4 regions of the Exiguobacterium sp. UBA7533 genome follow, and region 4 is predicted to be linked to each of the others. Evidence: riboswitches for the same ligand, from Rfam matches in the RefSeq annotation. Region 4 holds a riboswitch; each other region holds the start of a gene.

Region 1 (8,120 bases), on a different contig from region 4:
GTTCAAGATTCTAAAAGCACAGGCGGAATCAACAGGTCTTTATTTCCTCGAAGGGGTACTTGAAGTCATCCCTGGTAATCCACAAATGCAAAACGATGGTGGCTTCGGCTTCCTTCGCCCTATCAATTATTCCCAATCCTCTGAAGATATCTATATCGCCGCTTCTCAAATCCGACGCTTCAATCTACGTAATGGTGATGTCGTCACAGGTAAAGTACGCCCACCGAAGGAAAACGAACGTTTCCAAGGATTACTTAGTGTGGAAGCCGTCAACGGCGAAGCACCGGATACAGCGCGTAACCGTTTGTTCTTCCCGGCGCTGACACCGATCTATCCGGATCGTTTAATGCGTCTTGAGACAGAGCCGCGTCATTTATCGGTTCGTGTCATGGATATGATTGCACCGGTTGGGTTTGGACAACGCGGTTTGATCGTCGCACCACCAAAAGCAGGGAAGACGTCACTCCTCAAAGAAATCGCGAACTCGATTCAAGAGAATCATCCGGATGTCGAGCTGATCATTCTATTGATCGATGAGCGACCAGAGGAAGTAACGGACATCGAGCGTTCGGTTCCGGGAGCAGATGTCGTCAGTTCAACGTTCGACGAAACACCGGACAACCATGTCCGGATTTCTGAACTTGTCCTTGAACGGGCGATGCGACTTGTCGAACATAAAAAAGATGTCGTCATCTTGATGGATTCGATCACGCGTTTGACTCGTGCGTATAACTTAACAGTGCCGCAAAGCGGACGGACGCTTTCAGGGGGGATTGACCCAGCAGCGTTCCACAAACCAAAACGGTTCTTTGGTGCGGCGCGAAACATCGAACATGGTGGCAGTTTGACGATTCTTGCGACGGCACTCGTCGAGACGGGATCCCGCATGGATGACGTCATCTATGAGGAATTCAAAGGAACAGGAAACATGGAGCTACATCTCGATCGTAAGCTGTCGGAACGCCGAATCTTCCCGGCAATCGACATTCGCAAATCAGGTACGCGGAAGGAAGAACTCTTGCTTCCAAAAGAGCAACTCGATGCGCTCTGGACGATTCGTCGGACGATGAACGAGTCGAACGAGTTCGTCGATACGTTCCTGCGTAAGATTCGCGACACGAAAAATAATGAAGAATTTTTTGCTGAACTTGAGAAAGAAAAGAAGAAGACGGTCCGACGTGCACCTGCTAAACCGCGTACCGTCAAGAAGGAAACGACGACGGAAAAATAACTATTGCGACGCGTAAAAAAATCGTTTAGTATAGGAAGGTAACTTACTCTGGCTCAGCAAATGGACCAGGGCGGAAGGAGAGAAATCAACCATGAAACAAGGAATTCACCCTAACTACAACAAAGTAGTATTTATGGATTCAACGACTGAGTACAAATTCTTAAGCGGTTCTACTCGTTCTTCGAACGAAACGATCACTTGGGAAGATGGTAACGAGTACCCACTCATCCGTGTGGATGTGTCTTCAGACTCGCACCCATTCTACACAGGTCGTCAAAAGTTCAACGCGGCAGATGGTCGTGTCGATCGCTTCAACAAAAAATACGGCCGCAAGTAATTACTTGCCGGTTCTTAAAAAACAGCCTGCCTCCATTACGGAAGCAGGCTGTTTTTGTATAGGCTGAATTGCGAACGGTACGTAAGGTACGTCTTTAAGACGAACGAGAAAGCAATCCCGCCGACGATCCCGATCAAGTACGGCATAGCATCTGGATGTGCCAAGATGTAGTCGACGACTTTATGGAACGAGATATGACGACCAACAAAGTAGCCGGCGCCCAAGAACACACTGACCCAAATCAAAGCACCTGTATACGCGTAACTCGCAAAAATGCGAAACGGCATTTTTGAAACACCTGCAAAAAAGGCAGAGAGTTGGCGAAGACCAGGTATGTAGTAACCGATGATCAAGACCGATTTGCCGTAACGACGAAATCCGGCTTCAGCGGAGAGAATGTGTTTTTCTGAGATGCGCATCTTTGGTCCGACGCGATGCAACAGGGGCATGCCGAGTTTTAAGCCCAGCACGTAGCTAATCGTCATTCCAATGCAACTGCCAGCGTAAGCGGCAAGAATCGTACCGAACAGCGGTAGATTGCCTTGATGCATCCAAAAACCGGACAGGACGAGCAAGGTCTCATCAGGAACCGGCAATCCCACGATACCACCTGCGAGAAGGACGGAAAGACCAAGGGCGCCATATTGGTGCAGAATGTCATGTAAGAGATGATGAATCGGGGACACCTTCTTTCGCGAGAATCTTCTTCTTTAGTGTACAGGAAATGGATGAAGGTTGGAATGAAAGGACAAAAATTCTAGGTAAAGAAAAAATGAATTTTGATTTCCGGAAGTCAACCCTTTTTCTCAATACCGTTTCGAGCTATACTCGTTAAAGTGACTATTTTTAGAGGACGGTGTCGGACGATGATGCATGTAATAAATCAGTACGGCTGGATCGAAGTAATTTGTGGCAGTATGTTTTCCGGGAAATCGGAAGAGTTGATTCGTCGTGTCAGACGGGCACAGTACGGCAAACTGCCCGTTCAAGTATTCAAGCCGGCAATCGATGACCGGTACCATGAAGAGCATGTCGTCTCTCACATCGGAAATTCCGTCGTGGCGATTCCAATGGCGACGAGTCGTGATCTCTATGCAGCAGTAGCGGAAGAAACACAAATTGTCGGAATTGATGAAGTTCAATTCTTTGATGATGAGATCGTTCAAGTCATCGAAGCACTTGCGCAAGACGGAAAACGCGTCATTTGTGCAGGACTCGATCAGGATTTCCGGGCAGAGCCATTTGGCAAGATGCCAGAATTACTGGCGCGCGCAGAATTTGTGACGAAACTTCAGGCGATCTGTCTCTCATGTGGCGATCCGGCTTCCCGGACACAACGTTTGATTGATGGAAAACCAGCGAACTATGATGATCCGATCATTTTAGTCGGCGCTTCAGAATCGTATGAGCCACGGTGCCGCCACTGCCATGAAGTGCCAGGAAAGCCGAAGCCGCTCCAAACGATGCAGCACCAAAAAGGATAAACAAAAAAGACGAACCGATGATGGTCGTCCTTTGATGTAACAGCTGTTCGCTTCTAAGTGAAGACGAATAGCTGTTTTTTTTATTATCCCGTTTCCTGTGAGAAACGACTCGAGCGTTCGATGAAACGAATCGTCTCACGCACGATCAAATCCTGATCATGATCGAGGGTCGCGACGTGGTACGAGTTAAGGAGACAGTAGATTCGTTTATCATTCGTCCCGATATGCTGATGCAGGTAATCCGAGCTCGACGGCGGAACGACGTGATCGGTCGCCGAGTAAAGAATCAATGTCGGTAGAAGGATCGATCCAAGGCGTCCTTTCGTCTCATCCATCAAGCGGACGAGTTCGAATGCACAACGACTCGGAACGAGGTCATAGATGATTTCGAAAGCAGACCGTTTGATATCCGGTGCCCCTTCAGGTAGGTATTGTGGACCATCTTCAAACGACAGTGCTTCATAAGACGGAACGGAGAGAGCGGCATTGATCGTAATGATGCCTGAAAATGGAATCCCGTCAGCGGCGAGCGATAGTGCGAGCGTCGCGCCCATCGATTGACCGATGACGAAGACTTGATCGCATGTTTCTTGTAAACGTGCATAGCCGTCTTGCAGGCTCTGCTTCCAACATCGAGCAGTCGATTGTTCGAACTCACGGACGTTCGTCCCGTGACCACGCAAACGTGGAGCATAGACAGTGAATCCTTTAGCAGCAAATGCCTCACCGACGTCCCGAACACTTTGCGGGGTCGCATTAAAACCATGACAGATTAAAATGCCGATCGGTCCACCTTGAAGATAAAATGCTTCAGCACCAGTCAATACAGGATAGTTCATCATTACTATTTTTCCTCCATTCGTGAAAAAAACTCGTCAACGTCACTGCTTGGACGCCCACGAGTTTTTCACCGTATCATCCAAAGCCGCGCTTTGCTGGTCGGAGCACCTTACAGATTGCAGGTTGCCGTGAAGTCATAGAGCCAGGTCTCTCGTTCACTCTTGATAAATATCATATTGGAATTGTCGGATTAATCATTGAAACGATGGTAGCACGACCGAAAATGCCTTGTCAAATCGTTCTGGACGAATCGTGATTTGTTCTTTCAGCTAACTCATAACTTATGACTCAATCGATATGCGACAAATGGATTATTTTTGCAAAGTTGGTTGACTTTTAAAGGTTCGACCCGTAATGTAAAAATTAGTTTTACGACATAAGCAACAACGCAACAACACACATACGAATTTCATACCGCAATACTTATCCAGAGAGGTGGAGGGACTGGCCCTACGAAACCTCGGCAACAGACTCATTGTGAGCACTGTGCCAATTCCATCAGACAGATGTCTGAGAGATGAGTGGAGTGGATTCTGCCACTGCGCGGATCCAGGTCTCTTCTTGTTTCTCAAGAAGGGACCTTTTTTGTTGAATGAAGGGGGAAAGCGGAATGATTGCATTTCATCAAGTCAAAAAAACGTACGTCACGAAGGATCAGACGATCGCAGCACTCGACGGTGTCGACCTGACGATCGAGAAAGGCGAAATCTTCGGTGTCATCGGCTTTAGCGGTGCCGGAAAAAGTTCATTGCTCCGCTGCGTCAACCTGTTAGAACGACCGACGTCAGGAACAGTGACGGTCGACGGGGAAGATTTAACACAACTATCACCCAAAAAATTACGTCAAGCGAAACAGCGGATCGGGATGATCTTTCAACACTTCAATCTATTGAATGCGAACACGGTCTTTACGAACGTTGCGAAACCACTCGTTCTCGCAGGTGTCAAGAAAGACGAGATTCGTCGCCGGGTGACGGAATTGCTCGAATTCGTCGATCTCGCAGACAAGGCGGATCATTATCCGGATCAATTATCCGGCGGACAAAAGCAACGTGTCGGCATCGCCCGGGCACTAGCGACGCAACCATCCGTCCTCTTATGTGACGAAGCGACGTCAGCACTCGATCCTCAGACGACACATCATATCCTCCAGTTATTAAAACGCATCAATGCGGAATACGGGATTACGATTCTCTTGATCACCCATGAGATGGGTGTCATCCGGGAGATTTGTGACCGGGTCGCCGTCATCGAAGCTGGGAAGCTGATCGAGTCAGGAACAGTCTTTGATGTCTTTTCAAATCCGCAGACCGAGACAGCGAAAAACTTCGTCCGCTCCGTCATGCATGATGAAATTCCAGCATCAATTCGTCAGTTGATCGAGTCACGGAATGCGCATCCGATCTATAAGATTCATTTTCTCGGACACCACACCGGACAACCACTCTTGTCGCAAGTCGCAAAACGCTTCGACGTCGATGTCAACATCCTGCACGGTAGCATCACGGAGTTGCAGGAAACACCGTTCGGTACATTACTTGTTGAACTGATCGGTGAGACGGCTGAAGTGAAACGAGCCTTACAGTACATCGATCAGGCACAGGTGACCGTCGAGGAGGTGCTTGCTGATGCTAGTTAACTACAGTGATATCTGGACGGCATTCCTGCAGACGATGACGATGGTATCCGTCTCACTCTTATTCTCGACCTTGATCGGCTTACCACTCGGCATTCTACTCGTCGTCACCCGGAAAGGGGCATTGCTCGAGAACGTCCCGCTGTTCACATTTTTCAACAGTATAGTCAATATCTTCCGTTCAATTCCGTTCATCATCTTACTTGTTGCGATCATCCCGTTGACACGGTTGATCGTCCAGACGTCGATCGGAACAGAAGCCGCCATCGTTCCACTCGTCTTTTATGCCGCCCCGTATATGGCACGGCTGATCGAGAGTTCCTTACTTGAAGTCGACAAAGGTGTCCTTGAGGCAGCAGAAGCGATGGGGGCGACGCCATTCCAAACGATTTTCCGCTTCCTTCTGCCGGAAGCACTCGGTTCCCTAATCCTTAATTTAACGATTGCAACAGTCGGCTTGATCGGGGCATCAGCGATGGCAGGTGCTATCGGTGGCGGTGGACTGGGTGACTTAGCAATTACGTACGGTTATCAACGGTTCGACACGAAAGTCATGATCATCACGGTCGGGATTCTCGTTATCTTAGTCCAAGGCTTACAGACGACAGGCAACATCGTCGCACGAAAAATCAGAAGACATTAATCAAGGGAGCGATTCAGCCATGAAAAAAGCAGTAGCGATTGGAGCAACATTAACGACGATTTTATTTGCCGGGTGCTCAGCATCAGGAGAAGAAGAAAAGACGATCAAGCTCGGGGTCAGCGGTTCAGACACTCAAGTGTGGGATTACGTCGCGAAAAAAGCGGAAAAGGAAGGCATCAAAATCGAGCTCGTCAAGTTCTCCGATTATGTCCAGCCGAACATGGCACTGGCTGAGGGTGAGATCGACGCCAATGCTTTCCAGACGATTTCCTACTTCAACGCCTTCAAGAAGGAACATAAGTTGAAGCTGTCGCCGATTGCGACGACCGTCATTGCACCAATGGGGATCTACTCGGATAAATATAAGGACGTCAAAGATATTCCAGTCGGTGGCAAAATTGCTGTTCCGAACGAAGCGACGAACATGGGACGTGCCCTCTTATTACTACAAGAAGCAGGTTTGATCAAATTACCGGACGACTTCGACGGCAATGGATCGGTCGATAAGATCGTTGAAAATCCGAAGAAACTGAAAATCGTTCCGATCGTCGCGGGACAAACGCCACGCGTCTTACCGGACGTCGCTGCATCGATCATCAATAACGGTATTGCTGTTGACGCAGGACTAAATCCGATCAAGGACTCGATCGTCCATGAGAACGAGACAGCAAAACCATACATCAATATCATCGCGACACGGACGGAAGACAAGAACAAAAAAGAACTGAAAAAGATCGCGTCGCTTTACCAACAAAAAGATGTCGCGGCTTTCATCAAAAAAGAATATAAAGGTAGCTCGATCCCGACGTTCGTTCCACTAAGCGACATCGGCGAATAAATTCTAAAGGAGAGTGGATAGCATGACGACACCAGTACGCACGACATGGGTAGAGACGATTGAGCAGGACATCGAACAAAAAAGGGAATCGTATCTTGAGACGAGCCACCGGATTCATGCGACGCCGGAAATCGGTAACGAGGAATTCTTTGCTTCGCGACTACATGCAGAGCGTTTGACGGCAGAAGGCTTTACAGTAGAACTCGGCGTCGCAGGGCACGAGACCGCATTCTTCGCGAAGAAGTCAAGCGACCGACCTGGCGCGACAATTGCCTTTCTCGCTGAGTACGATGCGTTGCCGGGCATCGGACACGCATGCGGTCATAATATCATCGGAACGACGAGTGTCGCAGCGGCGATCGCGCTTAGCAAAGTGCTTGATGAAATCGGTGGGAGTGTCGTCGTGCTTGGAACGCCAGCCGAAGAAGGTGGGCCGAACGGAAGTGCGAAAGGCAGTTTCGTCAAACACCAGTTGCTTGAAGGAATCGATGCGGCCTTGATGGTCCATCCGTCCGGACAAACGCGGATCACGGGATCCTCGCTTGCGGTTGATCCGCTCGATTTTGCCTTTACGGGTCGTCCCGCGCACGCAGCGGCGACACCGGAAGAAGGCATCAACGCTCTCGACGCTGTCATTCAGCTCTTCAATGGGATCAACGCTTTACGTCAGCAGTTACCGGATGATGTCCGGATCCACGGGATCATCACGCATGGTGGCGATGCGCCGAACATCATTCCGGAATACGCAAAAGCACGTTTCTTCATTCGGGCGACGACACGGGAACGGCTGAATGCCGTCACGGAGAAAGTCAAAGCGGTCGCGCAAGGTGCGGCACTTGCGACCGGGGCGACGCTTGACGTCATCGCTTTCCAAAATGAAGTCGACAATCTCGTCTTCAATCGGACGTTTGATCGTCTCTTCCAAGAAGAAGCAGAGGCGCTTGGGCAAATCGTGCACCTCGACGAACGACCGGGTCTTGGATCGACGGACGCGGGTAACATCAGTCAAGTCATCCCGACAATCCATCCGTATATCAAGATCGGACCAGACGATCTCGTCGCCCATACAGAAGCATTCAAAGAAGCAGCCCGTTCGGAAGCGGGGGATGAA
Region 2 (8,120 bases), 260 kb from region 4:
TTGATTGAGACGAACATCTTCGTGGGCATTGGCTAAGCTAAAGGATACAGTCAAGGCGACAAGGATCATCCAGCCGGAGAATAAGTATTGTTGAATGGGTAAAAAGGCAATGGATTCATAAATGAAATACAGTAAAACCATAGGTCAGCTCCTTCATATCATTATGTTATTTGGAAAAGCATTGAAAGTTTGGCTTACGAATTTTAATGATACCGAGTCAAGATTCGGAGAGCAACCAAAATTCGCTGAGAATGAAATAAAAGAATGTTCACACATTTTAAGAAAAGGGGAATATACTTTAGTCTCTGTACTAAATGTTTTCAAGAATCGTTTAAAAGAAAGCATTTCACTAAAGGAAGAGCGTTCTCATGAAATGTGTCAGGTTTGTGGACAGAAGATGTGATTTAGACAAATGAGAGTCAATGACTGTTCGGGGGAAACAATTTCTTTTAAAATAAAGGTAATGAGATTAAAGGAGGCGAAACGACGACATGAAAAAATGGTTGATCATCGGAGTAGCAGCGATAGCCTTTTTCAGCTACGAAAACATTCCAATGGAACAGGCAGAAGCCGATTACCCGAAAAGTGGCGGCAAGCTGATTGATCGATATAGCAGTGAGTATCCCGGATATGACTGGGAAGTCAGACGGACTTCAACGGAAGAATTCGTCGCCTTAACGAAGGATGGTAAGGACTACGGAAAATATCGTTTCAAAAACGGTGTGACGACACAAGGTGCAGTATTGAATAAGGATACGGAATCCTCCTTGAAGAAAAAGGGTTGGACCGCAGTGAAATCCTATCGTAAAGGCAACACAAACTACATGCTGAATCTGGACCATGCCGCCGTTTATGAGAAGAAAGGCAACTATGTGACGTACTTCTTCGATCAACATGACGGCAATAAAGTCAAAGCGACACTTGCGATTCCAAAAGACGTCGAAGCGAAGAAAAAAGGCTTCTACGGTACATCGTCAAATGCGCTACGGACGACGGATGAGAAACTGATGCTTCGTTTGATGAACTGGGAACGTGCTGATTATAAGTTGAATCCGTTAGCACCGTACACAGCATTGAAGCCGGTCACCCGTGGTCACAGCGAAAACATGGCGAAACATAATTTCTTCTCGCATACAGATCCACAAGGTCGTGATCCTTTCGACCGGATGAAACGCGGAGGAATCACGTTCAGCTATGCTGGCGAAAACCTCTCGATGGGTTATCCGAACGTCTTTGCCGCGCATTGGGGTCTAATGAATTCACAAGGACACCGAGAAAATATTTTGAAAAAAGAGTACAAGCAAGCCGATGTCGGTGTGGCATTCCGAGACAATGCACCGTACTTCACGATTAATTTCCGAACACCTTAAGTATGTAAAAAGAGGATGACATTTCACGATGTCGTTCTCTTTTTCATGAGATTGTTTGTTTTATACTAAAGGCAGGAGGTGGGGCGATTGGAAATCCGTCGATTGAATCCAGAAGATGCAGTACTCTATAAAGCATTGCGATTAGAAGCATTACAGAATCACCCGGAAGCGTTCGGCTCCGATTATGAAGCGGAAAAAGATCGGCCGGTCGACCAGTATGCTACGCGGTTTCAGAGCGAACAGACAGCGACGTTCGGTGCCTTTCATGAAGCGCAACTCGTTGGGGTCGTCACCGTTGTCTGCTCCGAGCTAGACAAGATGCGACATCGAGCCAATTTATTTGCGATGTACGTCACTCCAAGCATCAGAAAACAGCAGGTCGGACAGCAATTGGTACAAGAGGCATTACGGGCATTAGAGGAACGTCCTTGGATCGAGCAGGTTCATCTCTCGGTCGTTCGGACGAATGAAGCCGCTAAAGCCTTGTATCGGTCGCTTGGCTTCGAATCGTACGCGATTGAACCGCGGGCGTTGAAAATCGATGGTACCTATCATGATGAAGAACTCATGTGGTATCGGTTCTAACACAAAACAACCGAAATTCAATGAGAGATGATCTCTTTTGAATTCCGGTCGTTTTTAAAATCAGTTTGCCCAATTTGGTTTGCTGAAACCTTTGAATGATTTTTCGATGACTGTGTTGAATGCATCGGATTCGACAGCTGTCTTCAGGTCTTTCGCGACTTGTGAGTCTGCATCTTTCGTTTGGACAGCAATGAGGTTCCGGTATTGCTCGTCCATCGTCTCAAGTGCTAACGCATCGAGTAAATCGAATTTCGCAGCAAGCGCGAAGTTCCCTGGAACTGCTGAGACATCAACGCTTTCGATGGCACGTGGCAGTTGCGCTGCTTCAAGCGGCTTGATGACGAGTTTCTTCGGATTTTTGACGATATCTTTCTCTGAGACGGTCAGTGGATCGACATCTGGCTTCAGTTCGATCCAGCCTTGTTCTGCCAAGAGGTTCAGCGCGCGTGCCTGGTTCGTTGGATCGTTCGGTGTCGCGACTTCAGCGCCTGTCTTGACGTCGTCAAGTGTCTTCGCCGTTTTACTATACAGTCCCATCGGTGCCGTCGGGACTGTGATGAGTCCTTTAAGGTCGAGCTTCTTTTCTTTAGAGAACGTCTTCAGGTAAATCGAGTGTTGGAATAAGTTAGCATCGATATTGCCGCTACCGAGTGCGATGTTCGGTTGGATATAATCGCTGAATTCGACGATTTCGACTTTATAGCCTTTCTTTTCGAGTTGCGGTTGAATCGCTTGTTTGACCATGTCGCTATAAGGGCCGCTTGTCGCCCCAATCTTGATCGTCTTGTCTTTTTCATCAGCGCTGCTGTCTCCGCATCCTGCGAGGATTCCTGCACCAAGTAAGGCTGTCGCTAAAAAGGCATATCGTTTTTTCATGATTCAACTCTCCCTTTATATGTATAATTAGCGCTTGTCTGTTTTTCGCGCCAGTTGATTGCCAAGTGCTTGAATGCTCTGGACGATGACGATGAGGACGACGATCGTCACGATCATGATGAGATTATCATAGCGATAATAGCCGAAGCGGATCGCGAGGTCACCGACACCTCCGCCGCCGACGATCCCAGCCATCGCCGAGAAGCCGATCAAACTGATCGTCGTTAGCGTGATGCCTTGAATGATGCCGGGGAGTGCTTCTGGTAAAAGGATACTGACGATGATCCGTAATGGTTTCGCACCGCACGCTTCCGCTGCTTCGATCAAACCAGGTGGAATCTCACGCAGTGATGTTTCGACGAGTCGTGCGAGAAACGGAATCGCTGCGACACTGAGGCTGACGGATGCTGCTGTCGGACCAATCGTATTATCAAGCAAGAATTTCGTTAATGGAATGAGAGCAACAAGCAAGATGATGAACGGCAAGGACCGGACGATGTTGACGACGAAGTCAAGGACACGTCGGATGGCAATGTTTTGAAAGAATAAACCGCGGTCGGTGACGAACAGGAGAATCCCGAGTGGAATCCCGACGACCAATGCGAAGGCAAGCGAAATGCCAACCATCCACGCCGTCTCACCAAGTGCCTTCAACAACTCGGGTAACATCGTTTGTATACGATCAAGCCACATCCTGAATCACCTCGAGTGTATGAAGTTCCGCCGCAAGCCAGTCGAGGGCAGGTGCGATTTGATCGGAGGATCCCGTCAAGCTGACGATTAAGACACCAAAAGCGACGTCTTGGATGTAATCGACTTTTCCGTGCAGGATGCTGACCGAGATATCGTATCGACGGATGGCTTCCGATAACGTACTTTCACCGGTCTTCTCGCCCGTGAACTGCAGGCGGATGATCTTTCCCGGTGTCGCTTGCAAGATGCGTTCCGGTAGCTCGATCTGGAGTGCCGTGTCGACGTAATGTTGTGTCACCGGATGTTTGGCTTGACTGAACAAATCGTATGTAGAGGCGACTTCGACGACTTCCCCTTGCGACATGACCGCGACACGATGGCAAATCTGTTTGACGACATCGATCTCATGCGTGATGAGGACGATCGTCAATCCGAGTCGTTCATTCAAATCTTTCAACAAATCTAAAATCTGCAGCGTCGTGACCGGATCAAGGGCAGAGGTCGCTTCGTCACATAACAAGACGGTTGGATCATTCGCGAGTGCCCGGGCAATCCCAACGCGCTGTTTCTGTCCGCCGCTCAACTGACTCGGGAAGTTCGTTTCGAATCCTTCGAGTCCGACGAGTGAGACGAGTTCACGGATCCGTTCCGGAAAATCTGCTCGTTTGACGCCAGCAGCCTTCAGTGCGAAAGCAATGTTATCTGCGACATTACGAGACTGGATCAATTGGAAATGCTGAAAGATCATTCCTGTCCGCAAACGAAGTTGACGCAAATCTGCTTTTGACATCCCACCGAGCGAGACACCGTCGACCTTGACCGTTCCTTGTGTCGGATGCTCGAGACCGTTGATCAGACGAAGTAACGTACTCTTACCGGCACCGGATTCACCGATGATCCCAAAGATTTCTCCTTTTTGAATCGTCAAATCGACATCCCGTAATGCGAAAATCGGGGTCCGGTCTCGGACGAACCGTTTCGTAATCTGTTTGAATTCAATCATTTGCTCATCTCCTTGTACAAAAAAAGTCGCTTTTTCCTAGTAGCAGAGCAACCAGAAAAAAGCGACGAAAGTGTAAGATTTCGTAACTTATCTCTCAGAATGAATCCATTCTGTAGGATGTGGCACCGTTCCTGATAGGTGGTTGCCGGACGTCGTTGGGCCTAATCCCTCGGTCGCTCTCGATAAGTAGTTATGCTGTTGGGATTTACTTTAACGGAAATGATTCCCATCTGTCAAATGTTTTTTCAGAATTATTCCGCAACAGGTGTCCGGAACAGGTTGAGCGTTCCGATTCGGTCGACGGCCTCCTCTAGCCGTTCGACGTCAGCAATTAAGCTGATCCGCACGTATCCTTCGCCGTATTCACCAAAGAATGATCCAGGGGTCACGGCGACGTGTGCTTCGTCAAGCAGATGATCCGTGAAGCTTTGGGACGTGTATCCTTCCGGCACGGGGAGCCAGACGAAGAAGGAACCGCCCGGTCGTGGTCCACTCCAGCCGATTGCATCGAGTTTCGTAAACAATGCATCGCGTCGTGTTTCATATAAGCTACTTAACTCACGGACACATGTTTGGTCACTCGTCAGGGCAACGGTCGCTGCATGTTGGATCGGTGTGAAGGCACTGACGTAGAGATGTTCCTGATACGTCTCGATGCTTGAGATGACGGACGGATTTCCGATTGCGAAAGCGATTCGGAAGCCAGACATGTTGAAGCGTTTCGAGAGTGAGAACAACTCGATTCCGACATCTTTCGCCCCTTCCGTCTGCAAGAAGCTTCGTGTGGGACCATCAAAGCTGATGCCACCGTAGGCTAAATCATGGACGACACAAATATCATGGGCATCCGCGAAGGCAACTGTCTGTTCGAAGGCTTCTGCTGTCGCTGTCGCACCTGTCGGATTACTCGGGTAATTGAGGAACAACATCCGGGCGCGCTCGACATCTGTCGTATCAAGTAAATCGTAATCCGGCAGGAAGTTATTTTTCTCAAGCAATGGAAGCGTAATCGGGTAAGCACCAGCAAGTGCTGCTCCAGACAGGTAATCCGGGTACCCCGGATCCGGGACGATGACACCTTCTCCAGGATTGACGATCGTTTGTGGTAAGGCGACGATTCCGGCTTTACTACCGAGAAGAATTGCGACCTCGGTTGCCGGATCGATCGTGACGCCGAATTCGTTGGCATAAAAGCTCGCGACGGCTTGCTTTAGAAAATCATGTCCACGAAATGGTGGATATTGAAGGTTTGTTGGCTCATCGATCGCCTGTTTCAAGGCGTCGAGAATATGTACGGGCGTCGTTTGATCGGGTGTTCCTTGACCAAGGGTGATGACATCATGTCCGGCAGCTTTCACAGCACCGATCCGGTTCGCAAGTTCAGCGAAAACGGGAGCAGGAAGCCGATCGATGGCGATGGATGGAGCGAAATGTTTCATGGATGTGTGCCTCCTTCGTAGTATTGTCGTCAAGGATAACGAATATTCAGTCAAAAGAAAAGAACTTTTTTGAAATTCAAAAAAATCGTCCAATAAACAGGTACAGATATGTGGAGCGGGAATAGAGAGTAGGGAGAGGAGTGAGGAGATGAAGCGAGCTAGCTGGAAAGAAGCAGTCGTCTATCAAGTCTATTGGCGCAGTTTTAAGGATTCGAATGGGGACGGCATCGGTGATTTGCGAGGTGTCATCGACAAGCTAGATTACATCGCATCGCTTGGTGTCGATATCGTCTGGTTAAATCCATGTTACCGTTCTCCAGACATCGATAATGGCTATGATATTGCCGATTATTACACGATCATGGACAAGGCGGGGACGATGGGCGATCTACAAGAGTTGATCACAGCGGCTCACGCACGCGGCTTAAAGATAATTCTTGATTTGGTCGTCAATCATACGAGTGACCAGCATGACTGGTTCCGTCAGTCGCGGGACCGAATCCACGACAAGGATGATTGGTACATCTGGAAAGATGGAACGAAAGAGACTCCCCCGAACAATTGGCGGTCGTACTTTGCGCCGAGCCCGTGGACGTGGAGTGAAGAGCGCAAACAATATTATTTCCATTCTTTTGCAAAAGAGCAACCGGACTTAAACTGGGAACAACCGGCTGTCCGGCAAGCGATCTACGACATGATGAACTGGTGGATCGCTCAAGGGATTGACGGTTTCCGGATGGACGTCATCAACTTGATCAAAAAACGTTCGCTTGAGGATGTCGTCAATCCGTTTAATCTATCGTATCTCGGGAATCAACCAGGTGTGCACGACTTCCTTCAGGAAATGCATGCGAACGTCCTTGCCGGGAAAGACTTGTTCACGGTCGGTGAGATTCCGTTCGTTGGTCCGGAAGACGGTCTGTTATATGTCAGTGAAGAACGTGAAGAACTTCGAACGCTGTTTCACTTCGAAATCGCGGACGACATGGAGGCGATGGATCTTTTACGTTTCAAGGAAATTCAGAAACGATGGTATGACGTCTTGTATCCGTTAGGCGTAAATTCACAGTTTCTCAACAACCACGATCATACGCGACAAGTGACCCGCTTCGGCAGTGAACGATACCGAGTCGAGAGTGCGAAACTACTCGGTTTGATGTTGCATACATTACCTGGCATTCCATACGTGTATCAAGGAGAAGAGATTGGGATGACGGGGATTCGCTTCTCGGATCCGTCGCTCTATCAAGACGTCGCCTTTCGCAATCGATATGAAGAGCGCGTCGCTGGCGGCGAGGATCCGGAGGTCGTACTCTCGTCAATGCAGTTACTCGCACGCGATAACTCCCGCACGCCGATGCAGTGGGACGGTACGTACGCGGCAGGCTTTACGAATGGGAAACCGTGGTTAGCGGTCAATCCGAATTACACGGACATCAACGTCGCGCAAGCAGAAGCCGATCCATCATCCGTACTTGCCTTCTACCGAGCATTGATTCAGATGCGAAAGGATCATCCAATCATGGTCTATGGTACGTATCGCGACTTAGCTCTTCATGATCCGTATCTCTACATCTATGAGCGGGAACTAGAGGGAGAAGTGTGGCGGATCGTTCTCAACGTGCATGATGAACCGATGCAAACTGCCTTCGTTTTATCACAAGATAAGTTGCTTGTGTCGAACTATCCAGATATCTCGGATGAACTACGTCCTTATGAAGCACGTGTATATCGACATACTGTTACAGAACAGAATTGAACTGCTGGACGAAAAAACATCCGCGACGTGTCAGGAACGCGTCGCGGATGTTTTTTCGTGTGTTATTTGAAAGGTGACGATTTTTTCGTCTGTAAGACTTGCGTGAATCGATCGACGGCTTGGCGCATCTCGTAACTTGGTCCAAGGATGAGGGGACCATGTCCGACGGCAAGAATATCTGGAGACAGTTCCGTTAATTGATCGGCGGAGCGAAGAGCAACGTCCGGATCCCATGTCGCAAGTGCTGGGAACGGAAATTGCCAACGGACGTCACCGGAGACAGCGAGTCCCCCTTGTGTCTGAAAGGCATCTCCGGCGATCAGCATCCGACTACCTTCATGCCAAAGAGAAATCGAACCAGGTGTATGACCTGGCGAGGCGATGACGCTGAGGCT
Region 3 (8,120 bases), on a different contig from region 4:
ACGGCAAGGAGATCACGCTGCGACATCGTGATCGGTTCTCCCGTCAGGAACTGGGCAGCCCCACTGTTGACGACGATGATATCTGGTGTATGTTGTTCAATCGCATGTGCGACCTCGTCACACCAGATCGTATCACCTGCGATATAAAGCGTCGGTTCGTCCGGATGCGTGAGGACGAGTCCGGAGACATGTCCCATTCGTTCACCGATTTCACCGACACCATGCTGTCCACCTGTTCGATGGACCTGGATATCACCGATCGTCACACCGGAATCGAAGGAAGAGACGTTCGTGAAGCCGGCTTCTCGGATTTGCCGTGCGTCTTCTTCTTGCTGCGCATAGAATGGCAAATGCTTGGGTAGAAATTGTTTTGCAGCATCATCGAAATGATCCGCGTGCAGATGCGTGACGAAGACAGCGTCAGGATCGAGCAGTGTCTTAACATCGACCGGTAAGTCGACGAGTGGATTGGCGACGGCATTCGGCGTTTGACCGAAAGGAGGTAAACTGCCTTTTTCGCCGAGAAACGGATCAATCAGTAAAACTTGATTGGCATACATGACGACAAGCGTCGCATTACGAATTTGTTGAATATCCATTAGGTTCATCCTCTCTCAATGACTCGGATTGATTATTCCCCGTCTGGCATTCAATGAATCCTATCGTAAGCGTTTCTCCATCGCCATGACGTCGACGTATTCGCCGTTCAAGCGACCTTGTTCCTTAAATGTCCCAACAATCCGGAATCCGGAACGGATGTAGAGCTTTTGTCCGATTTTATTGAACGGGAAGGTAAAGAGAATCAGCTTATGCATCTGATGATCGCGCGCATGTTGTTCGGCAGTTTCTAACAACTGTGTCCCGATCCCTTGTCCGCGATGTGTTCGAGTAATGTAGACGGAAATCTCACCAACTGTCGCATAGACAGGACGCGGGTTATACGGATCAAGAGAAATGAAGCCGAGGACACCTGTCTCATCTTCTGCGACATATCCAGCGTAGCGATGCGTACGCTCTGCATACCACTGGGTCATGAACGATAAATCTTTTCGATCCGTCTCAAGCGTTGCGATTCGGTCTTCGATGCCTTCATTATAAATGGATAGAACGGCGGGTAAATCATGTTCCGTTACAGGACGAATATGCATGTTGCTCACTCCCCAATCGCTTTTCCCTCATTATATCTGTTACGTGTCGATGTAGTGATATGTTTGTGAGATAAGAAAAAGCGCCGATTCTCCTTATATAGAAGAAATCAACGCTTTTGTCGTTCTTAAGAGACCGTGGATGTCTCGTTCTCGTAAATTGGAACCCAGCCATCCGTCGTGACGAAAATTCGAACAGCGACGACTTTCCGATCCTCTTGGAGCGTAAAGTAGTGGCGTGTATTGACAGGAACAGAAATCAAATCACCAGGATTGAGTTCGATGTTATAGTAGCCGACTTCTTCGTCTTTGATCGCGAAGACGCCGTGACCGCTTACGATGAAACGGACTTCATCATCCGTGTGATGATGTTCTTTCTGGAAGTTGACGAGCAACTCGTCAAGGTTCGGTGTCGTATCCGAAAGTGAAATGATATCAGCTGTCTGATATCCACGACGTTCTGATACGTCTTTGATTTCTGGAGCGAACGTATCGAGAATCGTTTGTTTGTCGGCATCCGTCAGTGTGAAGTTCTCGACGAGAGGTGCTGGTAGTTTTGAGACGTCCCATTGTTCGTAAAGAACGCCGCGCGATGCGAGGAAGTCAGCGACTTCCGTTTGATCCGTATACCGTGTGTTTGTTTCTTGGAATAAGACTGTTGCCATGAGATGATTCCTCCTTTTAATAGATAGATTGACGGCATGATTGCAACGTCAACGTATAGTTGAATAAAAACTCGAAGGCTTCGAGGTGTTTCTTTGCTTCAAAGGCGGTCGGTGCCCAGACCGTGATTCCGTGATTGCGAATCAGGACGGCACCGCTGTCCGCTGTGACATATGGCGCAAAAGCAGCAGCGAGTGTCGGGATGTCCGCGTGATTCGGAATGATCGGCACCGTGACCGTCGCATCTTCTTCCCAGTGACCGAGTGCCTTGATGATTTCTTGACCGGAGAAGGTGATACTTCCCTGATCGCCATATAACTCCGAAATCACATTGTTCGCAATCGTATGGACATGCAGGGAACATCCGGCGTTCGTTCGGTTGAACACTTCGACATGGAGCAATGTCTCAGCAGAAGGGCGCCCGGATTGCTCGCCGATCAATTGACCGGTCGCATCGACATGAACGAAGTCGTCAGGAGTCGTCTGCCGCTTATCTTTCCCACTTGCCGTCACAAGAAATTCAATCGGAATACCGGACGTCCGAATGGCGAGGTTACCACTCGTACCAGGGAACCAATCGCGCGCTGCAAGTTCTTGTTTGATGGCGCGTAGTTCTTCATACCGTCGCATGAATGTCATATCGTCACCTCCGATCGTGCTAAATCATGAACGATATCGTGGAACGTCTCAAAAGGTGTATAGGCGATATCATTTTCTTCACACAACGTGATCAGATAATCACGGGCATAGACACGATCCGCTTGTTTTGCGAGTTCGAAGTCCGTCACTGAGTCACCGATGACGATGATGACGTCATCGTCTTTGCATAATGTACGGGCAACGGATGTTTTACAACATCCGCATCCATTCGTGCAATGGGCATCGCAGGCGTGTGGCCAATCGATGTGGACGAATGGACCACTGAAATCGGCAATGTTACAGTAAATCTGCTCTTGCTCGAGGAACGGTGCTAAGATCGGTTCGACGAAAAAGTCCATTCCACCGCTAACAATCGAAAAATGGATTCCTTGACGACGACTGTACTGAAGCAACTCCGAAAATCCTTCGCGAATGACAGCGCGCTCCATCAAGAAATCAAGATAGTCCGCTTTACCGCCGGACGGCAGAAGCGCGAACATCTGCCCGACACCACTTTGGATCGACAACGTCCGGTCGAGCACGCCACGTTTCAACGGTTCGAAGTCATTCACTGGCGCAAATACCTCCATGAGTGCAATGATGTTATCCTGCATCGTTACGGTACCGTCGAAGTCACAAAGAATTCGTAAGGTCATGACTTGATCCCCCAAGCGTCGAGCGCGACTCGTAATTCTTCATGTCGTGACGCAGCATTCGATAGGGATTCATTTGCGAGTGCCGCATCAAGTGCTTGACGAAAAGCGATAACACCAGCCGCAGCACCTTGCGGATGACCATGTACGCCACCACCAGCGTTGATGACGGAATCGATCCCGAAGTCGCGTACGAGTTGAGCAACGAGTCCTGGGTGAATACCGGCTGAAGGGACAGGGAAAATCGCTTTCGTCTGACCGAAGCGAGTCGCTTCGACCGCGATGCCGCGGGCGACGTCCTTCGGAAGAGCGACATTGCCGTAAGGTGACGGGAATAGTGTTAAGTCTGCACCAGCAACGCGCGGTAATGTGCCAAGTAAGACAGGCGCTGCAACACCGTGGTTCGGGCTAGCAATCAATGCACCGCTGTAAGCCGGATGATTGAAAATGGGAACGTTGATCTCCGGATCACTTGCCAATTCACGTAAGACGTCGAGTCCGTATGTGAAGGTATTCAACAAGAAAGCAGTTGCTCCAGCGTCAATCAATCGTTTGGCTTGATCCTTGAGCGTAAAGACGGGACCACTAAGTGTGATCGCATACAACGCACGTTTACCGGTCCGGTGGAAATGAGCATCGATAACCTCACGTCCGATCCGTGCCCGATCAATCGTCGGTGTCAACGGATTGTCATATAAGATCTCATCGTCCTTGACGAGATCGATCCCACCAGCAAGTTGTCCTTCGAGTTGATTACGAAGGAACGATAAATCGCGTCCGATGACCCCTTTGAAGATGCTCATTAACAGTGGACGATCTTCGACACCAATCAAGGAACGAACCCCTTCGATCCCGAACTTCGCACCTGGAAAATCCGACGTGAATGTATCGGGTAGTAGCAGTTCTGTTAATTTGATTTCACCGTCGAGTGAGAGTTTCCCGAAGACGGTCGTCAAGATCGCAGAAAAGTCGCGCGATACATTGTGTTCCGGGTAACGAATCGTGATATAGCCTTTACCGTCGCGTTCTTCCGTATGTACGACTTCTCCTTTGAATGAGGCGAGTTGTTGTTGCTCAAGATGATTCAGCTCCGTCCAGGAACCAACCGTCAGACCAAGCGCGAGTTGTTCGGCGCGTTGCTCCAGTCGATCGCGGGCGGTCAATTGATAAGTAGCTGTGATGTAAGCCATGTCTTTCCTCCTTCAATAAAAAAATGGTCTCTTGTCAGCGACAAGAGACCATGAATGATTCGAACGTGGACTCTTATCTGTCAGCTTAGTAGCTGCAAGAATTAGCACCGTGCCAAAAGGTCGGTTGCTGCGACATCGTAGGGCTTGTCCCTCCGTCTGCTCTTGATAAGAATTGGATGAAATTGTGAAATCTAATTGCAATTTTTACATGAGAGTCACGACTTGTCAAACTATTTTTAGAAAATTTATTTTTTTGAAAATACTCTTTCTATATATGGAGCAAAAACGATATCCGTTTCTGCTTGATTTCGATTTGACAGCAGGGAAGAGGATTGCGTAAGATTCAAATCAATATCACACACGACAACTACATACGACTCTTATCGCGAGTTGGCAGAGGGAATTGGCCCGATGACGCCGCAGCAACCGACCACTTGGCACGGTGCTACATCCAACAGACGTTTCGTCTGAGAGATAAGAGGACGCAGTGACTTTCCTGCGCCTCTTTTCGATGACGAAAAGAGGCGCTTTTTCGTGTATCACACAGGGGGAACTGAGATGACATACAAAGCATTTACAGAACAGGACGCGATCGAACGGGTCCGCTCACTAGGACTGATCGGCGACGGAGCCGTCGAAGCAGAAGAGATTGGCGACGGCAATCTCAATCTTGTCTTTCGAATTCGAGAAGGTGAACATCGATTGATTCTAAAACAAGCACTTCCGTACGCGAAAGTCGTCGGTGAAAGCTGGCCACTATCACTCGAGCGGGCGTGGATCGAGCAATCCGCACTCCGTGAATTCGCCCGGCATGCCGTGCCGTTCGTACCGCGTGTTTTTCATGCTAGTCACGACGAGGCGTATACGGTCATGGAAGATCTTTCACATCTGACAATCGTTCGAAGCGGTTTACTCGCAGGTGAACAGTATCCGTTGCTTGCGGAACATATTGGTTCTTATCTCGCTCGGACTTTATTCCATACATCGGACTTTGCGCTTGGTCCGGTTGAAAAAAAACGTGTCGCCCGAACGTACTACAATCCGGACTTGTGCGACATCACGGAAAAATTAATCTTCACGGATCCGTTCCATGACGCGGAGACGAACGAGATTGAAGCCGGGCTTGAAGAAGAGGTGGCACGTCTATGGGCGGACGATGAGTTGAAACGCGAAGTCGCAAAACTCGAAGCGCTTTTCATCACGAAAGGAGATGCGTTGCTACACGGCGATCTACATACAGGAAGCATCTTTGCTTCGGCAACGGAAACGAAAGTCATCGATCCAGAATTCGCCTTTTATGGTCCATTCGGATTTGATGTCGGACAGTTCATCGCCCACTTATTCTTTGCAGCATACCCGGATTATTCAGCACTTCGTGATGCCCGGATTCGCGACATCGATACGTTCTGGCTGACGTTCGCTTCGACGTTCCGCGCCTTATGGGAACGCGAAGCCGTCGAACCATTCCGGACATCGGGACTCGTCGACGATGTACTGAGCACGATCTTGCAGGATGCCCTTGGCTTTGCCGGTTGCGAACTGATTCGTCGGACGATCGGACTCGCACCAGTCGCTGATTTAGAAACGATTAGTTCTATGACGGAACGACTAGAACGAAAACAACATGCTTTACGTTTAGGATCGGCGTTAATCAAACGTCGGACCGAATGCCGGACATTTGATGATTTACGAAACTTCGACGTAACGGAGGAACTTAGCCGATGAGTACATTCGTTCAAAGTATTCGTTATGAAGACCGTGTCTTGACGATTCTCGATCAGACACGTCTACCGCAGGAAGAACACTATGAAGTCATTACCGATCTTGCACAAGCGGTCGAAGCGATTAAACAACTGCGCGTCCGAGGGGCGCCTGCGATCAGTTTATTTGGCGGATTCGTACTCGTTCAAGAGGCGTACCGGTTTGAAGCAGAACTGTCGATCTATAAGCAAGCCTTGCTTGAGACATCAGCGACGTTACTCGCGACACGACCGACGGCTGTTAACTTACGAAATGTCCTTGATCAATTGAATCCAATCATTCAAGACGGGACGTCGGTAGAAGAGATCCGCGAACGGCTCGAGCAGCGGACGATTGCCTTATACGATCAGGATGCGCAGACGTCACGTCAAATCGGGATTCACGCACTTGAATTGTTCCAGTCAGGTAACCGGATCCTAACGATCTGTAATGCTGGATCGATTGCGACCGCTGCTTATGGAACAGCACTTGCGCCGTTCTATATCGCAAAAGAACGCGGCATTGAATTATCTGTTTTTGCGAGTGAGACGCGACCATTACTGCAGGGAGCACGACTGACGACATGGGAGCTACAACGTGCCGGCATCGATGTCACGCTAATTACAGATAACATGGTCGCCCATACGCTGAAAGAAAAACAGATCGATGCAATCATCGTCGGGGCGGACCGGATTACACGCAACGGAGATACGGCGAATAAGATCGGAACGTTCCAACTAGCATTACTCGCTCAAGCTTTCGGTATCCCGTTTTACGTCGCAGCACCGCTCTCGACGTTTGATTTCTCACTTGTTTCCGGAGACGCGATCGAAATTGAAGAACGTGATCCGCAGGAAGTGACGACTGTCCAAGGTGTTGCGACAGCACCAGAAGGAGTTGCTGTTTTCAACCCAGCTTTTGATGTCACACCACACACATTGATCACGGGCATCATCACCGAACTTGGTATTATCACGCAACCGAATGAAGAAACGATTGAAAAATTAACGGGGCTTCAACCCCTCGGATAAGGAGACAATTCATGAAAAAATTAGCTTACGCCGTCCTAGCACCGGCCTTATTACTAGCGGCTTGTGCGAATGGAGAAGCGACGACGAAAGTCGTCAAGGATGTACCAAAAGGAGTTCAATCGGATGTCAAGATCGCCGTCATCCGTAACCTCGCATCGGACGACCATACGAAGCAATTCCTTGATGGCGCACGAAGTGAAGGAGAAGCGCTCGGCTTTAAAGTCAGCACGTTCATTTCGGAAGGTAACGATGTCAAGTTCAAGGAACTGGTCGCGCAGGCGATTCAGCAAGATTATGATGGGCTCATCATTTCGCACGGTAAGGAAGACTATGCCTATGACATGATCAAACCAGCAGTCGATAAAGGACTGAAGGTCGTGACGTTCGATACGGTCACGAAGAAAAAAGGGGCATCTTTACAAGACGTGACGGAAACGTTCCAAAACGATCATCAACTTGCGAAGCTATCACTCGATGAAGTGACGAAGGTGACGGACAAAAAGCCAGTCCGTGTCATCAAACTCTGGTTCGGACCAGGTTTTGCCCCGCTCGATCGTCGTCAGGAAATCTATAAGACGTACGAAGCAGACGGCAAAATCAAAACGCTTGAGACGGTTGGACCGACGAACTTCCAAGATGTCCAAGGGGATATCGCGACAAAGATGAATGCCATTCTCGCGAAATACCCGAAAGGAAGCGTTGATGCCGTTTGGGGAGCATGGGACGAAGTCGCAAAAGGCGCTTACAAATCGCTCAAGGATAATAAACGTCAAGAAATCCCATTGATCTCGATCGATGTCTCAAATCAGGACATCAACCTGATGCGTGAGAAAGGCAGCAACTGGGTTTCGACGAGTGCGGTGGATCCATTCCTGATTGGACAAACGGACATGCGACTACTGGCTAAGAAAATCGCCGGAGAGAAGACGCCGGATAGCTTTAATCTCGATGCGAAACTCGTTGAGCAGAAGGCATTGAAGCAGGACACAACGATGTATAATCTCGATACGATCATCAAAGGTTGGAGTACGTCGGATAAATTCAATGAGCCGTGGATGG
Region 4 (8,120 bases):
AACGGATGACTTCTTCTCCACTGACGTAGTGCGTGATCGGAAGCCCATAATGACGGATGACACGTTCGATTTTCTGAAGTGAACTCGAAGAAGCAATGCCGATATCGTAACCAAGAGTCGCCGCTTGTTCGATGACTTGTGTGACGCCTTTTTTTAATCCACACTCCTCCGGCTTTGCATAAATTTGAAACAAGCGATGTTCTTCCTCAAGCAACGCACTAGCTGTTTCTTTCAGCTGATGCTGGGCGACAAGTTCTTCCCACATTTCATCTCCTGTTTTTCCCATGAACGTCGCATACTGAACCGGATCAAGCGGAATCGATAACCTTTTGAACATCTGTTGATGCACTTCAAAGTAGCGAATCTCACTATCTAAGATAACCCCGTCCATATCAAAAATCAGACCGCGTTTTTTCACGATAACTCCCCCTTTATTGATCGATCCTGACTTCAGCATATCAAAAAAACGACTACACGATGTAGTCGTTTTCATACTCTCATTATCTATTTAACTAGTTGCCACCTGAATACCAGCTTGTCGATACGCCGGAAAATAATCGGAATCAGCATTTGATCCGTATCGTACGCAGAGCAAATCATATAGTGATGGCTGCAGGATGGATTTTCCTTGATGATACTCAAATAGTCGATATCCAGTGTAACGGCATTTACTCTCAAAAAGACTATCCCGTTCTTGATACCCGCCCCCAAGATGTTGTTCGACGAGTCCCCGTGCTTTTGCCTGAAGAATTGCTTCGTACTCAAGTCGCTGATTCGGGAACATCTTCGCTTCATCCCGCTTACAGCCGATCAAATGACCGTGGGCGTATTCTTTTCCAAGCAATACGAAGTATCCCCCAACCGCTTTTCCGTCGATTTCCGCCATCAGTAATAAGGGCTCACAAAGTGGGTTCGTCTCCATCAATTGCTCAAAATACGTCGCGGTAAAATAATAATGAGCCGAGGCATTCTTCCGGTCCATCGTTTCATGATACAACGCTAAAAAAACAGGTAGATCGTCCCGTGTTCCTGTTCTGACGGTTAAGGGTGAAGCAAGCGATTTACGAATCATGCTTCTCGTCTTCTTATGAAATGTCTGCATGATATCTTCAAGTGAAGGACGCAAATCAATACTCGTCGTATGACGGATGAAGGAAACTTTTGTCCAGTCCTGCATAAACCGTTCATTACCTGTTAATGGATTAAAGCGGATCATTTCCGAGACGATCGATTCTTGCTCCGCCCACCTCTCAAAGGATAAACGAGCCTGCTGGATCTCGGACGCAGTCAGTCGACCGATGATTTCCGGTCCGCCATAGCCGTACGGGGTAATGAGATCTGAATAAGGCGTATCAAAAATACGACGCTTCAAAAAAGGATAAAACAGTGTTCCTGCATGACCTTCATAAAGAAATAATACCGCTTGCTCAGACGGTCTAGCGTTGAGCGTGACGTATTGGTGACTATAGAAGATATCAAGAGGCTGTTTCTGTACGTGTGTCGTCCAAGTTGCGGCATCTGTGATGAATTGACACCTTTCCATCCGTGCACCTCCAGTCAAAAGAAGCAACGTTCATATGACCTTTCTTTTCAAGTTCTTGATTAGAAAGTACCCGTTTCTTTGCCGAAATATTCCATATTATTAAATGTTTGTTTTATAATTTTCGAACGAATGATGTAACAAAAGACAGCTGATCTATTGTCCGCTGTCTCACAAGATAAAGCTCATGATGTGGTTTTAGGAATAGCACGAAGGAAAACAACTCCTGCTAACAGGATCAATCCAATTAAGGTCAAGAAAACTGCTGACATACCTGATAAATCGTAGATCAAACCTCCAACTGTCGGACTGATCATCCGCCCTGCTGAAGCAGCGATATTAACGTATCCTTGGAATTCTCCTTCTTTTCCGATTGGCGCAAGTCGCGCCGCCATTGCAGGAACCGCTGGCCAGATGAACATCTCACCGATTGTCAGAATGATCATCGCCACGAGGAACATCTTGAAGCCGCCTGCAAACGGAACAATCAGATAAGAGAGAAGGAAGATGCCTGTCCCGGTCATCAGTTGGCGTTTCAAATCATCTCCAAACCAACGAAGAATTGGTGTTAATAAAGGTTGTGCGAACACGATAAGCGCTCCATTGATTGTCCAAAGAATCGAGTACTCGGAAATCGTGACACCGAGCGATTTCGTATGGACAGCAAAGGTCCCTTGCCATTGCACATAAACGAACCAAAGTAAGGCATAACCGATCGAAACGAGCAACATCGTCCGTGCGGATCCGCGCGAAAGTGGTGTGCGTGTCGTTTCGATCTCGTCATGTGCCGCATGCATCCGCGCTGGCGCCTGAATCCAGGACAAACCGACAAACAAAATGATGGCAAAGACGATATAGAGAACGAGATTGGCGATGAAGATGTACTGAATCGAAAAAGCAGCAATTTGACCACTAACAGCTGTCCCGAGGGCTACACCGACGTTTTGCGCGACATAGATCGCATTAAAGGCGCGGCGTCCGCCTTCCGGCCAGATGACGCCCGTCATTGCGTAGATCGTTGGGAAAACCATCCCACCGACGAATCCAATCAATCCAAGCATCGCGACGTATCCAATATACGTCTGATGAAATAGCAACAAGCCGACGGAAGACAGGACAAGTCCGATGACACTGATGACAAGCGTCTTCTTTCCGCCGAGTCGGTCAAACGCTTTTCCGCCTAAGTAGTTCCCAACGATTGCTAAGGCTGAGTTGACGAATAACGCCATTCCGGCTTTTGTCATCGACTCCCCTAAATATTCATGAATATATAATGTATTGAACGGCCATAAAAAAGAGGATCCCGTCGTATTGATGGCCATCGCAAGGACGAGGATCCAGACCGCTTTTGGTAATTTTGGCATACCTTTGGTCCTCCTATTTCATTCTCAACCTTGCCACTTTACGCAATCCCTCCCCCGCCTGTCAAGCCACTTCACTTTTCGTCAATGACTCAAAAGATGGTATAATGCAGGAGGAATCATACATACGATGATCATGTATAAAGAGAAAAACAGCCCATAGGAACAGGAGTCTATGCCATGTCACTTGCCCGTGTACTACCTTATACGAAACAATTACTGGAGTCCGTCATCGAACCTGGTGACTGCGTCGTCGATATGACTGCCGGAAATGGACATGATACGCAGTTCTTAGCAGAATGCGTCGGTCCAGAAGGTAGAGTCCTTGCGTTCGACGTCCAAGCTCAAGCCATCGAGGAATCGACACGACGTCTCGACGAAGCCGGAATGTTAGAACGCGTCGATCTTTATCACGAAAGTCACATCCATGTTGGTGCGCGTCTTTCGGACGAACGACGGCCTGTTCGTGCCGGCGTCTTCAATCTCGGATACTTGCCTGGAAGTGATAAATCGATCACGACGACAGGTGAAGAGACGCTTGAAGCACTCGACGCTCTCCTCCCGGTACTTGCACCTGGTGGTCTTGTCGTCCTTGTCGTCTATCACGGTCATCTTGAAGGAAAACGGGAACGCGATGCTGTCCTAGATTACGTCACAGCCCTTGATCAGCAAGGTTATGCCGTTCTTCAGTACCGCTTCTTGAATCAACAGAATCATCCACCGTTCATCATCGCGATCGAGAAAAAAGTGCGCTGACAGTAGAAATAAAGAAGTGATGGCTTCCGCTATGGAAACCATCACTTTTTTCATTCTTCGACTAATTTAAAAAACAACAATAATTTTTCCGCAAACCGTGTATTCAACCGTTCAAAGCTGAAATGCGGGAAACCGTGTAGACGTTGTAAGTAAATCTGATCGCCACCCATTTTCCGACATACTTCGAGTGTCAGTTTGACGTCTGCGAACTGATCGTCTGGTGCATAAAAACAAGCCAAGTTTACACGAGGCAGTTTTTTTCGTTCCTCGTCATGTACGACGATCTCTTCTTCGATTTCCCGGTACTGCGCATACGTCAGTTCACCGATGCGAACGGTATCTTCCGTACTTTGACCAAACGGCAACGTACCGAGTGGCGCATCGGGACGGAAACGATCAAACGCACTCGCGAAGACTTGTTTGACACCTCCGAGTTGTTTCGACGGATGCCAATCAAACAATGGTGAAACGAACGCAAGACTTGCGACTGGTAGTTCATATTCTTGCAACAGACGATTGACGACGAGTGCCCCCATGCTACAGGCGATGATATGAATCGGTAGCTTTCGTTTTCCTGCTTCGCGTAATGCTTCTTTTAACAGTTGACCGTGCTCTTCAAACGAAATGCGACGTGGTGCGTCGACGAGTAGCACTTCATACTCTCTTTCGAGTACTCGAATCAAAGCTTCACTCGGACGGGCACGCAGTTGTAACGGATAGACTAATACGATGATTCCTGTTGGTTGTTCAACCACAAACTCACCTCTTCACTTCATACTTCCTTTTCACGATACCTTATTTCAAACGCAAACGAAACCGTCCCGAGACGGATTTCACGAGGCAACATGGCGAAGACGAACGACTGATTCCGCTTGCCCAAACACTTCTTCCGTCATCTCACTAAGTTCTTCAAAACCAAATGAGGTCAGGAATTGACGCGCCTTATAGTTACGTGCTTCCACGTAGACTTCGAGTGGGACGGCTCCTTGTCGTTCGAGTTCACGAATCAGACGTCTTCCGATTCCGTTTTGCTGATATTCCGGCAAGACGTAAAGTCGAATGATTTCCCATGTTCCTTCGACATCAACAGCATGAATGAAACCGACGATTTCCTCGTCGATGATTCCGACATAAAAATACTCTCCCCGTGCTTCTTCCGCCGTCCGGATCGCACGAACGACTTCTTCTTGCGGATACGCCTCCTGCACGAAATGCGCTTTCGAACGTTCGGAATAGATTTCTTCATACGTATCCAACCAAGATGTGATAGCAATGTCATGAATACGTCCTGCATCAGCTGGAATAGCTTCGCGTATTTCCATAATCGGAACCCCCCTTTATACTCATACAAATCGACTCATGTACTTTTACCCTTTTCTAGAAAAAACATTCGTTTCCTGCAAAGTTCCGCGGAAACAAAAAAGCCCGAAAACCCACGTAGGATTTCCGGACTTTTTGATTATGCGAAACGTTTTGCTTGTTCTTCAAGAACTGCTGCTTTATCTGTTTGCTCCCATGGAAGCTCAACATCTGTACGACCGAAGTGACCGTATGCAGCTGTTTGACGATAGATCGGACGACGGAGATCAAGCATGTTGATGATTCCAGCCGGACGAAGATCGAAGTTTTCAGCAACCAATTCGACGAGTTGTGCTTCAGGAAGTTTTCCTGTGCCGAATGTATCAACTGCGATTGATACAGGGTGCGCGACACCGATTGCGTACGCAAGTTGAACTTCTGCTTTGTCTGCAAGACCTGCAGCAACGAGGTTCTTCGCGACGTAACGTGCTGCGTATGCAGCTGAACGGTCGACTTTTGTTGGATCTTTACCTGAGAATGCTCCACCGCCGTGGCGTGCGTATCCACCATACGTATCAACGATGATCTTACGACCAGTCAATCCAGCATCTCCTTGTGGTCCGCCAATGACGAAACGACCAGTTGGGTTGATGAAGAATTTCGTTGCTGCGTCGATGTATTCAGCCGGGATGACCGGTGTGATGACGTGTTCTTTCAAATCAGCTTGGATTTGCTCAAGCGTAACTTCTTCCGCATGTTGTGTCGAGATGACGATCGTATCGACACGAACCGGCTCGTTGTTCTCGTTGTATTCGACCGTGACTTGTGTTTTTCCGTCCGGACGAAGGTAGTCGAGTTGACCGTTTTTACGCACTTCTGCCAAACGGCGTGCGAGACGGTGCGAAAGCGAAATTGGAAGTGGCATGAGTTCTGGTGTTTCTTTCGTTGCGTAACCGAACATAAGACCTTGGTCTCCTGCACCGATTGCATCGATTTCTGCATCAGACATGCTACCTTCACGTGCTTCAAGCGCTTGGTCGACACCAAGAGCGATATCTGCTGATTGCTCATCGATCGATGTCAATACAGCACATGTATCCGCATCGAAACCGTATTTCGCGCGTGTGTAGCCGATTTCACGAATCGTTTCACGAACGACTTTTGGAATGTCGACGTAAGTGGATGTCGTGATCTCACCTGCAACGAGAACGAGACCTGTTGTAACAGAAGTTTCTGCCGCAACACGTGCGTTTGGATCCGCTGCAAGAATCGCATCGAGGATTGAATCCGAAATTTGGTCACAGATTTTATCTGGATGACCTTCAGTGACTGACTCCGACGTGAATAGTCGGCGATTAAGGTTTGTCATGTATGACCCTCCCAAAAAAGAATTTGACGGTGTACTCATTTCCCCTAGTTGAGTGGGACGGTAAAATGAAAAAAACCTTTCCAAGTCCAAAAAATGGTCAGGGAAAGGTTGTGCGTTCTTCCTTTACCCTCTTATCGTTCGAAGTGTTTACTTCGCTTCAGGAGAGCACCTTTTCCCTCATTAATATATGAATTAATGTAGGACGGTTGCCGGGTTTCTTCGGGCCTTGTTCCCTCCACCTGCTCAGAATAAGAGTATCCGTTACGAATTACATGATATAAAGTTGTACCTACTCTGTCAAGCAAGGTTTCAAATTCTAGTCGAAACTTTTTAAAAGAGATGTTAAACTATTAATGCTGAAAGCGTTTCCAGATAAATAGAAATCAGCACTAGAAAATGATTGCGCTCCCTTTAGTATGTCATATATAATGAATGTGTCATACTAAATGCAGTGAGCCAAAACCAACGTAGGGGAAAGGTGGGGTCAGGATGCCGATGACGGTCCTGAATATCGAAGAACTACTCAAGAAAGAGCATGTGTTCAAACAACTATCTGTTGCTGAACTTGTCGAACATGCGATTCGAAACGAAGAAGGTGTCCTTGCTGAGAACGGCGCACTATCTGTAGAAACGGGGAAATTTACAGGTCGTTCACCAAAAGATAAGTTCATCGTCCGTGATTCTTCCTGCGAGTCTCACATTGATTGGGGTCATGTTAACCAACCGATGGATGGAGACAAATTTGAACAATTGTTACAAAAGGTTCTTCGTTACATGAACGAAGCCGATCAGCTCTACTACACAGAAGCTGCTGCTGGGGCAGATACGCACTTCACCCTTCCGGTTCGTGTGCTCACACAATACGCTTGGCATAACCTGTTTGCCAAACAACTCTTTTTACGCGAGTATCCTGAAGTGGCTGCCTTCGAACCGTTCACGGTCGTCTACGCGCCACATTTCAAAGCAGATCCTACCGTTGACGGAACGAATTCCGAGACATTCATCGCCATGTCGTTTGAACACCGGATCGTCTTGATCGGCGGAACCGAATATGCGGGCGAAATCAAAAAATCGATTTTTTCCGTCATGAACTACCTCTTACCACAAGAAAATGTCCTTTCGATGCACTGTTCAGCAAACGTCGGACACGAAGGCGACGTCGCCTTGTTCTTCGGTCTATCCGGTACTGGTAAGACCACCCTGTCAGCAGACGATAGCCGTCAATTGATCGGTGACGATGAGCATGGTTGGTCGCATGATGGCGTCTTCAACATTGAAGGTGGATGTTATGCGAAGACGGTCAATCTGTCACGCGAAAAAGAACCGCAAATTTTTGATGCGATCCGTTTCGGAACTGTCCTTGAAAACGTCGTGCTCGATGAATCTCGTCATCCTGATTACGATGACACATCGTTGACAGAAAATACACGTGCTGCTTATCCGATCACAGCGATCGATAACATCGCTGTTCCATCACGGGCTGGTCATCCGAAGACGATTGTCTTCTTGACGGCTGATGCGTATGGCGTCTTGCCTCCGATCAGTAAATTGACGAAAGAACAAGCGATGTATCATTTCCTATCAGGTTATACATCAAAACTTGCTGGAACAGAGCGTGGTATCACGGAACCGGAAGCAACGTTCTCGACATGCTTCGGTTCACCATTTCTTCCACTGATACCTGAAAAGTATGCGACGATGCTCGGAGAACTGATTGATCGTCACGGTGTGACCGTTTATCTCGTCAACACAGGCTGGACAGGCGGTGCTTACGGGACAGGTAGTCGAATGAAGC

What was found. Region 4 has a riboswitch for S-adenosylmethionine ahead of metK (methionine adenosyltransferase). Riboswitches for the same ligand answer to the same signal wherever they lie in the genome.
Region 1: another riboswitch for S-adenosylmethionine. It lies ahead of B2U10_RS15155 (methionine ABC transporter ATP-binding protein); the one in region 4 lies ahead of metK (methionine adenosyltransferase).
Region 2: another riboswitch for S-adenosylmethionine. It lies ahead of B2U10_RS03850 (methionine ABC transporter ATP-binding protein); the one in region 4 lies ahead of metK (methionine adenosyltransferase).
Region 3: another riboswitch for S-adenosylmethionine. It lies ahead of mtnK (S-methyl-5-thioribose kinase); the one in region 4 lies ahead of metK (methionine adenosyltransferase).

Annotation. Positions count from the first base shown of each region.
Region 1 covers NZ_DLMP01000018.1:129,416-137,535, reverse strand. Annotated here, with positions in the region: gene rho (transcription termination factor Rho) at 1-1,231, shown strand, start outside; gene B2U10_RS15175 (type B 50S ribosomal protein L31) at 1,323-1,568, shown strand; gene B2U10_RS15170 (DedA family protein) at 1,604-2,254, opposite strand; gene B2U10_RS15165 (thymidine kinase) at 2,438-3,052, shown strand; gene B2U10_RS15160 (alpha/beta hydrolase) at 3,136-3,894, opposite strand; SAM riboswitch class I at 3,962-4,063, opposite strand; SAM riboswitch class I at 4,313-4,416, shown strand; gene B2U10_RS15155 (methionine ABC transporter ATP-binding protein) at 4,503-5,531, shown strand; gene B2U10_RS15150 (methionine ABC transporter permease) at 5,521-6,171, shown strand; gene B2U10_RS15145 (MetQ/NlpA family ABC transporter substrate-binding protein) at 6,191-7,009, shown strand; gene B2U10_RS15140 (M20 family metallopeptidase) at 7,032-8,120, shown strand, end outside.
Region 2 covers NZ_DLMP01000001.1:768,860-776,979, reverse strand. Annotated here, with positions in the region: gene B2U10_RS03875 (hypothetical protein) at 1-141, opposite strand, end outside; gene B2U10_RS03870 (CAP domain-containing protein) at 492-1,370, shown strand; gene B2U10_RS03865 (GNAT family N-acetyltransferase) at 1,458-1,955, shown strand; gene B2U10_RS03860 (MetQ/NlpA family ABC transporter substrate-binding protein) at 2,016-2,831, opposite strand; gene B2U10_RS03855 (methionine ABC transporter permease) at 2,859-3,524, opposite strand; gene B2U10_RS03850 (methionine ABC transporter ATP-binding protein) at 3,514-4,527, opposite strand; SAM riboswitch class I at 4,612-4,716, opposite strand; gene B2U10_RS03845 (aminotransferase class I/II-fold pyridoxal phosphate-dependent enzyme) at 4,779-5,966, opposite strand; gene B2U10_RS03840 (alpha-glucosidase) at 6,115-7,725, shown strand; gene B2U10_RS03835 (MBL fold metallo-hydrolase) at 7,788-8,120, opposite strand, start outside.
Region 3 covers NZ_DLMP01000002.1:264,462-272,581, forward strand. Annotated here, with positions in the region: gene B2U10_RS05445 (MBL fold metallo-hydrolase) at 1-599, opposite strand, end outside; gene B2U10_RS05450 (arsinothricin resistance N-acetyltransferase ArsN1 family A) at 660-1,148, opposite strand; gene B2U10_RS05455 (1,2-dihydroxy-3-keto-5-methylthiopentene dioxygenase) at 1,274-1,810, opposite strand; gene B2U10_RS05460 (methylthioribulose 1-phosphate dehydratase) at 1,827-2,447, opposite strand; gene B2U10_RS05465 (2-hydroxy-3-keto-5-methylthiopentenyl-1-phosphate phosphatase) at 2,444-3,103, opposite strand; gene B2U10_RS05470 (2,3-diketo-5-methylthiopentyl-1-phosphate enolase) at 3,100-4,290, opposite strand; SAM riboswitch class I at 4,361-4,462, opposite strand; SAM riboswitch class I at 4,668-4,771, shown strand; gene mtnK (S-methyl-5-thioribose kinase) at 4,849-6,015, shown strand; gene mtnA (S-methyl-5-thioribose-1-phosphate isomerase) at 6,012-7,061, shown strand; gene B2U10_RS05485 (sugar ABC transporter substrate-binding protein) at 7,073-8,120, shown strand, end outside.
Region 4 covers NZ_DLMP01000001.1:510,951-519,070, forward strand. Annotated here, with positions in the region: gene B2U10_RS02540 (HAD family hydrolase) at 1-418, opposite strand, end outside; gene B2U10_RS02545 (peptidoglycan bridge formation glycyltransferase FemA/FemB family protein) at 509-1,543, opposite strand; gene B2U10_RS02550 (MDR family MFS transporter) at 1,726-2,904, opposite strand; gene B2U10_RS02555 (class I SAM-dependent methyltransferase) at 3,061-3,657, shown strand; gene B2U10_RS02560 (serine aminopeptidase domain-containing protein) at 3,708-4,412, opposite strand; gene B2U10_RS02565 (GNAT family N-acetyltransferase) at 4,491-4,979, opposite strand; gene metK (methionine adenosyltransferase) at 5,117-6,325, opposite strand; SAM riboswitch class I at 6,454-6,580, opposite strand; gene pckA (phosphoenolpyruvate carboxykinase (ATP)) at 6,815-8,120, shown strand, end outside.